One region of the Rossellomorea sp. ABR4_012 genome, then DNA from elsewhere that is predicted to be linked to it. Evidence: riboswitches for the same ligand, from Rfam matches in the RefSeq annotation. Region 1 holds a riboswitch; each other region holds the start of a gene.
What was found. A riboswitch is a leader RNA that binds a small molecule or an ion and turns the genes downstream of it on or off. The one in region 1 is predicted to bind S-adenosylmethionine.
Positions count from the first base shown of each region.

Region 2: it holds a riboswitch for S-adenosylmethionine, as region 1 does, so the genes downstream of both, ACXAFV_RS00625 (Na+/H+ antiporter NhaC family protein) here and ACXAFV_RS05445 (methionine ABC transporter ATP-binding protein) in region 1, are expected to answer to the same signal.
Region 3: it holds a riboswitch for S-adenosylmethionine, as region 1 does, so the genes downstream of both, ACXAFV_RS20465 (YezD family protein) here and ACXAFV_RS05445 (methionine ABC transporter ATP-binding protein) in region 1, are expected to answer to the same signal.

Region 1 covers NZ_JBSWVK010000001.1:1,117,989-1,122,036, forward strand. Annotated here, with positions in the region: gene gcvH (glycine cleavage system protein GcvH) at 1-66, shown strand, start outside; gene ACXAFV_RS05425 (YusG family protein) at 161-397, shown strand; gene ACXAFV_RS05430 (toprim domain-containing protein) at 648-1,010, shown strand; gene ACXAFV_RS05435 (thioredoxin family protein) at 1,013-1,336, shown strand; gene ACXAFV_RS05440 (hypothetical protein) at 1,633-1,986, shown strand; SAM riboswitch class I at 2,104-2,209, shown strand; gene ACXAFV_RS05445 (methionine ABC transporter ATP-binding protein) at 2,368-3,390, shown strand; gene ACXAFV_RS05450 (methionine ABC transporter permease) at 3,387-4,048, shown strand, end outside.
Region 2 covers NZ_JBSWVK010000001.1:123,405-127,452, reverse strand. Annotated here, with positions in the region: gene ACXAFV_RS00635 (helix-hairpin-helix domain-containing protein) at 1-66, shown strand, start outside; gene ACXAFV_RS00630 ((S)-benzoin forming benzil reductase) at 262-1,017, shown strand; gene ACXAFV_RS00625 (Na+/H+ antiporter NhaC family protein) at 1,092-2,408, opposite strand; SAM riboswitch class I at 2,539-2,643, opposite strand; gene ACXAFV_RS00620 (MFS transporter) at 2,892-4,048, shown strand, end outside.
Region 3 covers NZ_JBSWVK010000006.1:136,053-140,100, forward strand. Annotated here, with positions in the region: gene ACXAFV_RS20455 (MoeB/ThiF family adenylyltransferase) at 1-432, shown strand, start outside; gene ACXAFV_RS20460 (L-cystine transporter) at 575-1,957, shown strand; SAM riboswitch class I at 2,120-2,229, shown strand; gene ACXAFV_RS20465 (YezD family protein) at 2,316-2,468, shown strand; gene ACXAFV_RS20470 (phosphoadenylyl-sulfate reductase) at 2,577-3,275, shown strand; gene ACXAFV_RS20475 (inorganic phosphate transporter) at 3,333-4,048, shown strand, end outside.

The sequences.
Region 1 (4,048 bases):
GATGCTGGTGAAGTGGACAAGCTCATGACAGCAGAACAATATGATGAAATGATTAACGAAGGTTAATACGATGAAAACACCTTGAGTATATTCTCAAGGTGTTTTGTTTTTTATTTGGGGCATTCTAATTGTAGACGCCATTAAGGAAAGGATGTCCGCTATGACTCTTGAACCAAAGAAACTGGATGTCACAGACCGTGTGACTGGAAAACTGAAAAATGGAGAGTTGGAATTGTATCTCGATAATCAGCCGATCGGCAGAATGGCTGTGCCCCTTGAAGGAATCTCCATGGAACCTAATTTTGAAGCGAAAGAAAATAAAATCTTTCAAAACTACACCGCCACCGAAGGAACTGAAGCACGTTATACTGACTGTGATGAAGGCGGCTGGTGTTGAGTTTCACTACTTGAAAGGGTGCCAGACTTCTCCCGATGGAAAGCCGGCACCCTTTTGCTTATTTTCAAGCAGGGACTTTGACCTGTGAAGAAAGAAGATGTGTGAATCCAAATCATCAGCGGAGTAAAAACAGCCTTTTTTCTTTCTATTTCCAAAAAAAAATGAGAAGATATAAGTAAGTAGTGGACATCATCTCTAATTAATTGAATATACTATCCTAATCTTATTTTTGAAAGATAAGGTGATGACAATGTTGGAAATTGGTGATGAAAAAGTAATTATCGTAGAAGGTACAACAGATAAACGAAAAGTGGAAGGAATCATTAAAGAACCCATTGAGATTATCTGTACAAATGGAACCATCAGTATTACAAAAATGGACGAACTGATTGATTCGCTGGAACAGAGAGATGTTTATATATTGGTGGATGCCGATCACGCTGGGGAAAAGCTTCGAAAACAATTCAAGCGTGAATTTCCGGAGGCAGAGCACTTATATATCGACCGGATGTATAAAGAAGTGGCCTCTGCGCCTGAATATCATCTGGCTTCTGTACTGATTGGCGCCAATATTGATGTACACACGGAATATTTGGAAAAAAGGATGAGTTGACGTTGAATGAGGTAAGTAGTACAAGTGCGCTATATGATTCCATAAACACACACGATTTAAATGCCGTTTATCTCTACACCCCGATGTGTGGGACATGCCAGGTAGCAGGAAAAATGATGGAAGTCGTCAAAAAGCTTCCGCAATCCTTTCATTTTGATAAAGTCAATTTGAATTACTTACCACAGTTTGCAGAAGAACAATCTATTGAAAGTGTACCATGTTTAATCCTGTACAATAATTCTGAGGAGATGGAAAGGATCTATGCCTTTCAATCTGTTCCCTATCTATATGAAATGTTGAAGAAAACGGAGGCCTTTAGTAGATAAAGGTCTTTTTGTTTGGCTATTTTCGCAAGCACTTCACGTATCGGGAAAGCAAGCGGCTACACGTGAAAATCAAACAGCCTTTTTAGCAGTTTCATCATAAAACCTTTCTACAAACTAGGACATATTTCTTGGGAAATGAAGAGAAATTGCTCAGAATTTATATTCTGAATATTCAAAACTATCTATTTCGACAGAAACTCATTACCTCTTTTAAAATCATGTCGAGCGACTAAAAAAGGATAAAATACCCAAAAGTAGAATTAAGTAGTAGTAAGAAGATTCGCGGGAGGGTATGTATGAGAAACTATTTACAGGCGCTAATTGACCAATGTCATTCGAAGTACCATCTGCAGCTATTATTTCCTTCAAATCCATTCATTCTTACATTTGAATGTGAAGATCAGCTTTACTCAATTTCCCTGTCAAATAAAGAATGTTTTATTGTGGAGGATGCTATTGAATGTGATCCTCAATTTGTCATTGATGGAAGTGAAGAAATGATCACATGTGTACTTAAGGGGCATGAGCTATTGTCGCGAATGGTCGAGAACAATCAATTATCTGTTCGGGGAGGTTACCGCCCTCTGTTGTTCGCCGAGTCTGTGTTATGGCTCACAAGACCCATGATAAAAGAAACTGTTGAAATATAGCGATTACTTTAATCTTCTGAAAAAAAGAATTGACACCCCCTATACGTGGTGATAAAATCACTTTTGTAGTAAATTTTCTGAGACTTTACACTCATTAACTTAATATATTTAGACTTACTCTTATTCAGAGTGGTGGAGGGACGTGCCCTATGAAGCCCGGCAACCGTCAATTTTATTGAAATGGTGCCAATTCACTCAAAGCATATGCTTTGAAAGATAAGAGGAAGGATAGTCATATGATTATGCCTTTCTGCTTATCTGCGGAAAGGTTTTTTTATTGTTCATTTATTAATGGTGACTGACACGCATAGTAGATTAGAGAGAACATTAATTCGTATTAGAACGATCGTTTTACTTGGAAGAAAGAAGGTGGCTGACAACATGATCACGATCTCAGACGTGAAGAAAATCTATCAATCAAAAGCAGGACCCATTTCAGCAGTGGATGGGGTAAACCTTTCCATTCAGGAAGGAGAAATATTTGGAGTGATCGGCTATAGTGGCGCCGGTAAAAGTACGTTGATCAGGATGCTGAACGGACTAGAGGTTCCGTCTGAAGGAACAATCGATGTGAACGGTCAGACGGTGTCAAAGATTAAAGGCAAGAAGCTGCGTGAAGCACGACAGTCCATCGGAATGATCTTTCAGCACTTCAATCTATTATGGTCAAGGACAGTCCTTGAAAATATTCAGTTCCCGTTGGAGATAGCCGGGGTTTCTAAAAAAGAAAGAAATCGCAGAGCCAAGGAACTGCTGACACTGGTCGGTCTTGAAGGGAGAGGGGATGCGTACCCTTCACAACTGAGCGGAGGGCAGAAGCAGCGTGTTGGAATCGCCAGGGCACTGGCGAACAATCCAAGTGTACTACTGTGTGACGAAGCAACTTCTGCACTGGATCCCCAGACGACTGATTCAATTCTGGATTTATTGGTCGATATCAATAAGCGTCTTGGACTGACCATCGTTCTGATCACTCATGAAATGCATGTCATCCAAAAAATCTGTCACCGTGTGGCAGTCATGGAGAATGGAATCGTTGCTGAGCTGGGAGATGTGCTTGAAGTATTCCGTAATCCTAAGCAGCAAGTGACGAAGCGTTTTGTAAAAGAAGTGTCGCAGGATCAGGATTCAGAAGAAGTGATGAACCAGTTGATCAACCGCTATCCAACCGGGAAGGTTCTGAAGTTTACCTTTGTTGGAGAGTCGACCGGACAGCCGTTGATCACTTCGCTGATCAGGAGGTTTGACCTTGAGGTAAACATCCTGCAAGGCCAGATTTCCCAGACACAGAAAGGTGCATATGGCACACTGTTTGTTCATTTGGACGGAGAAGAATCACAGCTTAGAGAAGCTCTTCAGTTCGCTGAAGGCCAGCTGGTGAAAGTGGAGGTGATGGCAGGATGATGGAAACGATATTTCCGAATGTTGATTGGGAAAAACTTTGGGAAGCAACGGTGGAAACCCTGTATATGACAGGGATGTCTGTTATCATCACATTTATTTTAGGTATCATTCTAGGTATCATTCTATTTCTGACTTCCAAAGAAAACCTATGGGAAAACAAACTGACTTACACTGTAACAAGCTCTGTGGTGAATGTATTCAGGTCAATTCCGTTCATTATTCTGATTGTACTGTTGATCCCATTTACTAAATTTTTGTTGGATACAATCCGCGGAGCCAATGCTGCATTGCCGGCATTGATCATTGGAGCAGCACCGTTCTACGCCAGAATGGTCGAAATCGCGCTCAGAGAAGTGAATAAAGGGGTAATCGAAGCTGCCAAGGCGATGGGAGCAAAAACGAGTACGATCATCCTGAAGGTTCTCCTGCCGGAATCAATGCCTGCATTAATTTCGGGAATAACGGTCACAGCCATTGCACTTGTTGGTTATACAGCGATGGCAGGTGTCATTGGAGCCGGCGGCCTGGGTAACCTTGCTTACCTGGATGGTTTCCAGAGAAGCCGTGAAGATGTAACACTTGCGGCAACGATTATGATCTTGGTCATAGTGTTTGCCATTCAAATCATTGGTGATTTCTTTACAAATAAATTAGATAA
Region 2 (4,048 bases), 990 kb from region 1:
GCATATCGGGAAAAATATGGCTACCCTGACGACCGGCCGACAAAGGCCTGGGATGAGGGGCGTTAAGGTATATTTAACCCCAATGGGCTTCACTTTTAAATGGTGAAGCTCTTTCATTAGTTAGCTATAAAGTTTATTTTAATAAATAACGGAATCTAGCTGCTGCACGGAAATCAACAGCGGTGTACAACGAAAATCAAAAATTTTTGTGATTCAAAGCGTCTCCTATATAATCAATCATATAAGAAAGGAGAGGATCACATGGATTATGCCATTGTTACAGGCGCCACCCGGGGGTTGGGGGAGTCAATCGCTAAGCTGTTCATTAAGAAAGGGATTTCGCTTATTAACATTTCCCGTTCGGATAATGACGCATTAAAGGAAATGTGTGTTGGGGAAGGAGTCTCCTACGAGTATATCCAATGCGATCTTTCCAATCCAGGAGAAACAGAGAGCGCAGCACAAAAGGCGGGAGAACAAGTATTTAAGTCGGATGCTGACCGGATCTTCTTGATTCAAAATGCCGGGGTCGTGACACCCATCAATCCTTCCGGGCAGGTTGAGAACACGGATCTTGAAAAGAGTGTGAATGTCAATTTGCTATCTCCTATGATTGTTACGAATGAAATGCTGAAAGCCTCCCAAGGTTCAGAAAGCAGGCTAATCATGGTCAATGTGAGTTCTGGTGCCGGGAGCAGACCTGTTTATGGATGGAGCACGTATTGTTCCACGAAAGCCGGGATCAATATGCTGACGGAAACCGTAAGTCTTGAGCTTTCAAAAAAGGGCAGTGCACATAAAGTGATTGCGTTCAGCCCTGGGGTAATGGATACGGATATGCAGGGAACCATCCGTTCTTCTTCAGAAGAAGCATTCGCCGATGTTGAAAACTTTAAGCGTTACAAAGAACAAGGAATGCTTAGGGACACGGATACAGTAGCTGAGGTCCTCGTAAAGCTTGTGACCGAATCGGATGTTGAAACTGGTAAGCTATATCATGTGAATGACTTGTTATAAATTCAATGGATATTATTAAAATAAACAAAAAAAAGAGACAAACCCGATAAATGGGTTTGTCTCTTTTGTACTTATTATGAACGTGCAGTGCTCGGCTTAGGTGCTTTTGATCGTGTAAACTTCGGTAGTGCAAATCGAATCGCAACCAACCCGCATACTGCTGTCAGGATCGGATAGAAAGCATATGGAATAACACTTAATGGCGAGATTCCTGCTGTTTCTGCTACTAATAACGCTTGTGCTCCATATGGGATCAAGCCTTGTACGGAGCAAGAGAATATATCCAGGATACTTGCAGACTTACGAGAATCGACTCCATAATTCTCACCGATTTCTTTCGCAAGCGGACCTGCAATGATGATAGAGATCGTATTGTTTGCCGTACAAAGGTTTGTTGAACTTACAAGTCCGGCCGTCGCCAGTTGTGCCCCTTGTGGAGAGCGGATCTTGCGGGTGGCAAGATAAAGCAGCGCCTGTATTCCGCCATTATAACGGATTAGTTCAACCACACCTCCGATAAGGACGGTCAAAATCACAATTTCAGCCATTCCCGTCATTCCATCGGCAATGCTTCCAAAATAGCTGGAAGGAGTAAAGCTTCCATCGGCAAATCCGATGATTCCAGAGAGCACGATCCCTCCGAATAGCACGACAAACACATTCAATCCTGCAAGTGCGCCGATGATGACTCCCAGATAAGGGAGGATTTTCACCCAGTTAAAGGCCTCGGTATCAACCGTTGACTGATTGCCTGCCGTAATAAAGTATAAGATCACCATCGTTAGAATAGCTGCTGGCAGAACGATAAAGAAGTTCACTTTGAATTTATCTTTCATTTCCGTTTTCTGCGTACGGACGGCTGCAATCGTTGTATCAGAAATGAATGAGAGATTGTCACCAAACATCGCACCACCGATGACCGTAGCCATCGCAACAGGCATGGCGATGTCCGTACCCGAACTGATTCCTACACCGATCGGCGCAAGTGCCGCGATCGTACCCATTGAAGTACCCATGGATAATGAAACAAATGCTGCAATTAAAAATAATCCAACGATCAGAAGGTTTTCCGGAAGTACAGATAGAGCCAGATTCACCGTTGAATCAACAGCGCCCATTTTTTCAGCGACTCCCGAGAATGCTCCTGCTAAAAGGAAGATGAAGACCATGATCATAATATCAGGGTGTCCGGCCCCTTTGGCAAAGCGTTCCACTTTACTATTCAGGGAGTCCTTTCGGTTCATGAACAACGCCACTACAGCTGCGATTATAATGGAAACTAATACTGGGAATGCGTAAAAATCTCCTGAAATGATCCCCGCACCGAGGAAGAGTGAAACAAATATGAGTAATGGCAGTAATGCCAGAAGATTTCCTTTTTCGTTAAACATTTGAACAACTCCTTTGACAATTGACTAGAATGGATTGCGATGGTAATAACCACGATATGATTAGTACCTTGCTGGATAAAAATAAAAACCTCTTCCCGATAAGAAGAGGTTCCCAATAAAAGAAACACTCTTCTTATCTTTCAAGCAATATGCTTGCTGGATGTGGCACAGCACTCGTAAGGAGTCCGCTGCCGAGACATCGTAGGGCCAGTCCCTCCGTCTCTCTGGATAAGAAGAATACGTCATATTCATTTAAAATTATACTTACATACTTTAAGGCGTTTAAGAGGAAAAGTCAAACGGAAATTTGTTTGTGTTCTGTACTATTCGTTCAAAAAAAATTTCCAGCCATCGTGATTTAGTTCCATAGAGCTTGAAAGCAATAGGGTTTATCGGCTGTTGAATCATTTTTATATAGGCTATGGTTTATCCATAAAAAGGAACGGCTTTATTTACAATCTTCTAAAATAGGGCTAGTATTATATGGATAAAAAACATCTGGAGGATACGGAAGTGGAAAGAACGATACGCAATCAAGTCTTTACCTTGCAAGGCTTTTATTTTTTGACGTTTTTTGGTGTGGGCAGTCTATACCCGCTTTTAAGTGTGTATTTAAGTGAAAGTGTTGGATTGAATGGATACCAGATCGGGACCATCATGTCGATCGGCCCCATTATGATGATATTCTTTCAGCCTATCTGGGGAATGGTGAGTGATACGACGAATCGTCCGACACAGGTGCTGGCCTTTACTTCATTGGTTGCCGGGATGTTTGCCCTTGGGTATGTAGTGACCGACCTTTACTACGGACTCCTTCTGATCGCGATTCTGGTTGCTGTTTTCCAGAGCGCGATCATACCCGTTTCAGACAGTATCAGTCTGAAGTACACAAGTAAAGTGCGATATAATTATGGAAATATACGATTATTTGGATCATTGGGCTTCGGTGTTGCCGTGTATGTGATGGGAAAACTGTCAGAAGGTTTTATCGGCCCGACCATCATTTTCTACGCATTCTTCGTTTGCCTGGTCATGTCGGCTGTGCTGGCTTTCCGTTTTCCTAAGGAACGCGCCTCTGCCAAACTGGATTTGAAAGCGGGAATGAAGGAATTATTTACTCTTAAAAAGTTTTTGATTTTCTTGGCCGTCACTTTCATGGTGTTCGGTCCGAATCTGGCTAATAATACGTACTTTGGTTTATTTGTAGAAGATTCAGGCGGTACATATGCGGGAATCGGACTCGCTTTCTTGATTGCGGTACTGTCTGAAGTACCATTTATGAGGGTTGCAGGTAATTGGATTGACCGGTTCGGTTTGTTGACCGTAGCGGCTTTGGCAGGGGCGGCTTCCATGCTCCGCTGGCTGTTCTACTTTACGGAACCAAGCCTCTTGCTCGTTTACAGTTCTGCTGTCATGCAGGGCCTTGCAATCGGACTGTTTGTTCCGGCTGGACTGCGTTATATAAGAGAAATCACGCCTTCTCATATCACGGCCACAGCCGTCACCATTTATTCTGCAATCGGAAACGGCCTTGGAAACTGGTTCAGTACGTTCGTCGGCGGCTTCATTCTTGAAACATTTTCAATCTATGCGGTCTATTTGTTCTTTGCACTCCTATCCTTGATAGGTATTCTCCTTTG
Region 3 (4,048 bases), on a different contig from region 1:
TATCAAGTCTCTGAAGCATTGAAAATATTGGCGGGAGATTTGAATGCAGTCCGTCAAACCCTTACATCATTTGATGTCTGGAGAAATGAATACAGCTCTGTTAATGTGCGGGCGCTGAAGAAGCCGAACTGCCCTTCTTGCGGAGAGAACCCCCGCTACCCCTATCTTAAATATGAAAACCAGCTTAAATCGGCGGTGTTATGCGGAAGGGATGCTGTCCAGATCCGTCCTGCACGACCGGGAGCCGTGGACCTTGATCGCATGGCAGAACAGATGGAATATCATATGGAACGTGTCGAGAAGAATCCATACCTTATTGCCTGTAAAAATGGAAAACATCGGATTGTCCTATTTCGGGACGGCCGTGCGCTCATCCATGGAACAAAAGATATTACGGAAGCAAAATCACTCTATCATCGATATTTCAGCTGAATGATGAAGAAGGCCCGTCCCTCGATGCATTAACGCGTTAGAGGGGCGGGCCTTTTCCATCATATCTTGTTCATATGCATCATAAACTACATTAAGCCTTTGGCCAGCAAGTCATTACAACCCGGAAAAAGGAGGTTTTATGATGAATGTTTGGGTCGTGTTGTTGAATCTTCTGATGTTTATTGTTCTTATTGGTGTTTTAATTTATTTGCAAAAAAGGAAGGTTTCTTTTTCAAAGAGGGTGTTCACAGCTCTTGGTCTCGGCATCGTATTTGGCTTTGTCCTGCAGTGGTTGTATGATCCCGGTGATGAAAATCTACTTCAGTCGATCGAGTGGTATAATATCGTCGGCAGCGGCTATATCAAGCTTCTGCAAATGATTGTCATGCCGCTTGTGTTTGTGTCGATCATTTCTGCTTTTACTAAACTGAAACAATCCCACAATCTGGGCAAAATTTCTGTGTTGATACTCGGCCTGTTAGTTGGAACGACGGCTGTTGCAGCAGCTGTAGGAATCGCGACGACCGCAGCATTTGATCTGGAAGCTATACAGATTGAACAAGGTGATGCAGAAGCGGCGAGAGGGGCACAGCTTGAAGAGCGTGCAGCGGCCATGGAAGGCCAGAGCTATCCGCAAAAAATCCTCGAGCTGCTCCCGGCCAATCCGTTCTATGACTTTACAGGTCAGCGTGCGACATCAACGATTGCTGTCGTCATCTTCGCTGCATTTATTGGGGTAGCATATCTTGGAGCTCAAAGAAAAGATCCGGAAGCAGCTTCGTTTTTTAAGAGAATGGTGGATTCCGTTTATTCGGTCATTATGAGAATCGTCACATTGGTATTGAGACTTACTCCATATGGCGTGTTGGCGATCATGGCAAAGACGGTCGCTTTAAGTGACTTCGATGCCATCACCAAACTTGGTGAATTTGTAGTTGCTTCATATATTGCTTTGCTCATCATGTTTGTCATTCATCTCATTATGTTGACACTTGCAGGATTAAACCCTGTAACGTATGTGAGAAAAGTATTACCTGTTTTAACGTTTGCTTTCACTTCGAGGTCCAGTGCAGGAACACTCCCGTTGAATATCCATACCCAGACGAGAAAGCTGGGCGTTTCAGAAGGGATCGCTAACTTTTCTGGATCATTCGGGCTTTCTATTGGTCAAAATGGATGTGCAGGAGTATATCCTGCCATGCTTGCCGTCATGATTGCGCCGACTGTGGGGATCAATCCATTGACTCCTTCTTTCATTTTGACGCTCATCCTGATCGTTGCCATTTCCTCTTTTGGAGTCGCAGGGGTCGGTGGAGGAGCCACATTTGCCGCTATCCTCGTGCTATCTGCGATGGACCTGCCGATCGCACTTGCCGGTCTTTTGATATCTGTAGAACCGCTGATTGACATGGGGAGGACTGCAGTTAATGTCAGCGGGGCTATGACTTCAGGCGTGATTACAAGTAAAGTGACCGGAGAATTGGCTTCCGAAGTTTATAATGAGGGGCAGGTGGCAGAAGAGTAACCACTATTTGTATACCACTAAATAATTGAATGAATAATATATTAAGTGAAATCAAGAAAATGAGATTTATTGAACTTTTATTAAAGTTTATAAATCTTATCGAAAAACTCGGGTTGACATCTTTCGGAAACGTGATATTATTTAGAATATTAAATTAAATATTTCTTATCCAGAGCGGTGGAGGGACCTGGCCCATTGAAACCCGGCAACCTACTTTTATCTAGTAAGGTGCTAATTCCAGCAAAATGTGGAGTCATTTTGGAAGATAAGGTAACCTATACCTGAACAGCCTTCCAGAATGGAAGGCTGTTTTTTCTTTCAGACTATGACTGGATAAGACGAAGTTTGGGGGAATCTTGTGGCAAATCAAGACAATCAAGAAGCATTTGATGAAGTTGTTGAAAATGTGAAGTCGATGTTAAAGACGATGAAATACGGGTCGATTACAGTCGTGGTCCAGGATGGAAAAGTTGTACAGCTGGAGAAAAATGAAAAGGTTAGACTTAAATAAACTGAAATGCTGACTAGACAAACTAGAGGCGTTTAACACTCTGAGGGAATCCCTTTCTGTGTTTGACGTCTCTTTTTCTTTTTTCAGCTCAGTAAAGGGGGTTGTATATTGTTAACCTATCAAAATTGGAAGTACCCAAACTTTTCTTTCCGCGTTGATGAAACCTATAAAGGTGCCTTGAATGTTCTCCAGTGGTCTTATGAACATTTCGGAGATGATATCGTGTATGCGTGCAGTTTCGGAATTGAGGGAATTGTACTGGTTGATTTGATCTCCAAGGTCAAACCTTCGGCAAAAATTATCTTTCTGGATACAGACGTACATTTCGAAGAAACGTACGAAACGATTGAAAAAGTCAGAAACAGGTATCCCGACTTAATCATTACGTTCAAGAAATCAACATTGTCATTAGATGAACAGGCTGTGAAATATGGTGAAAAATTGTGGGAGAACGATCCCAATCAATGCTGCCGCTTAAGAAAACTCATTCCGCTGGAAGAAGCATTATCAGAAGGGCATGCCTGGATCTCAGGATTGCGGAGAGAACAGTCAGAAAGCAGGAGCAATGTGAATTTCATTAATAAGGATGAAAAGTTTAAATCGATAAAAATTTGCCCGCTCATCCATTGGACGTGGAAAGAAGTGTGGAGGTATGTCCACAAACACCAACTTCCTTACAACACACTCCATGATAAAGGCTATCCCAGTATTGGGTGTTCCCACTGTACGGCACCTGCCTATAACATGGACGACTTACGCTCAGGCAGATGGAAAGGCTCAGGTAAGACAGAATGCGGTCTTCATTAAGGAGGGGGAAGATCGTTGCTTGAAGTGACTGCACTTCTTGTATGTCTATTTTTTGCGATGAACATCGGTGCGAGTGGAGCGGCTGCATCGATGGGTGTGGCTTATGGTGCAGGTGCGGTGAAAAACATGAGAACAGCCTTATTGATATGCTCTGCCGGGGTGTTTCTCGGCGCTGTGCTGGGAGGCGGGGAAGTGGTGAAAACGATCAGTTCAGGAATTATCCCGCCAGGCATCCTTACTATTGAGATCGTGGTTATTATCCTGCTTTCTGCTACTCTATCGCTGTTTCTGGCCAACCTGATGGGCATTCCGCTGTCGACCAGTGAGGTAACGGTCGGGGCAGTTGTTGGAGCGGGTGTCGCATATAAGGTTCTATTTATAAAATCTCTGCTCGTAATCATGATGTTTTGGATTGTTGTGCCACTGGCAGCCTTCCTTATCACCTGGTTGACCGGAAAAAGCTTGTACCTGCTGGAGAAGAAAGGGTATCTATTCAGGAAAAAGTGGATGGGTGTTGTGCTGGTAGCAGCAGGGTTCTTAGAAGCTTTTTCTGCAGGCATGAATAATGTAGCCAATGCTGTCGGACCACTTGTTGGAGCAGGGATGTTGTCTGTTGGGAAAGGCATTTGGCTGGGCGGCTTTTTCGTAGCTCTCGGTGTCGTTTTATTAGGGGGCAGGGTAGTTGAAACCAACGGAAAGAAAATTGTTCAGTTTACAAAAATGGAAGGCATCGTCATATCGAGTACAGGAGCTGTTCTTGTGATGATCAGCTC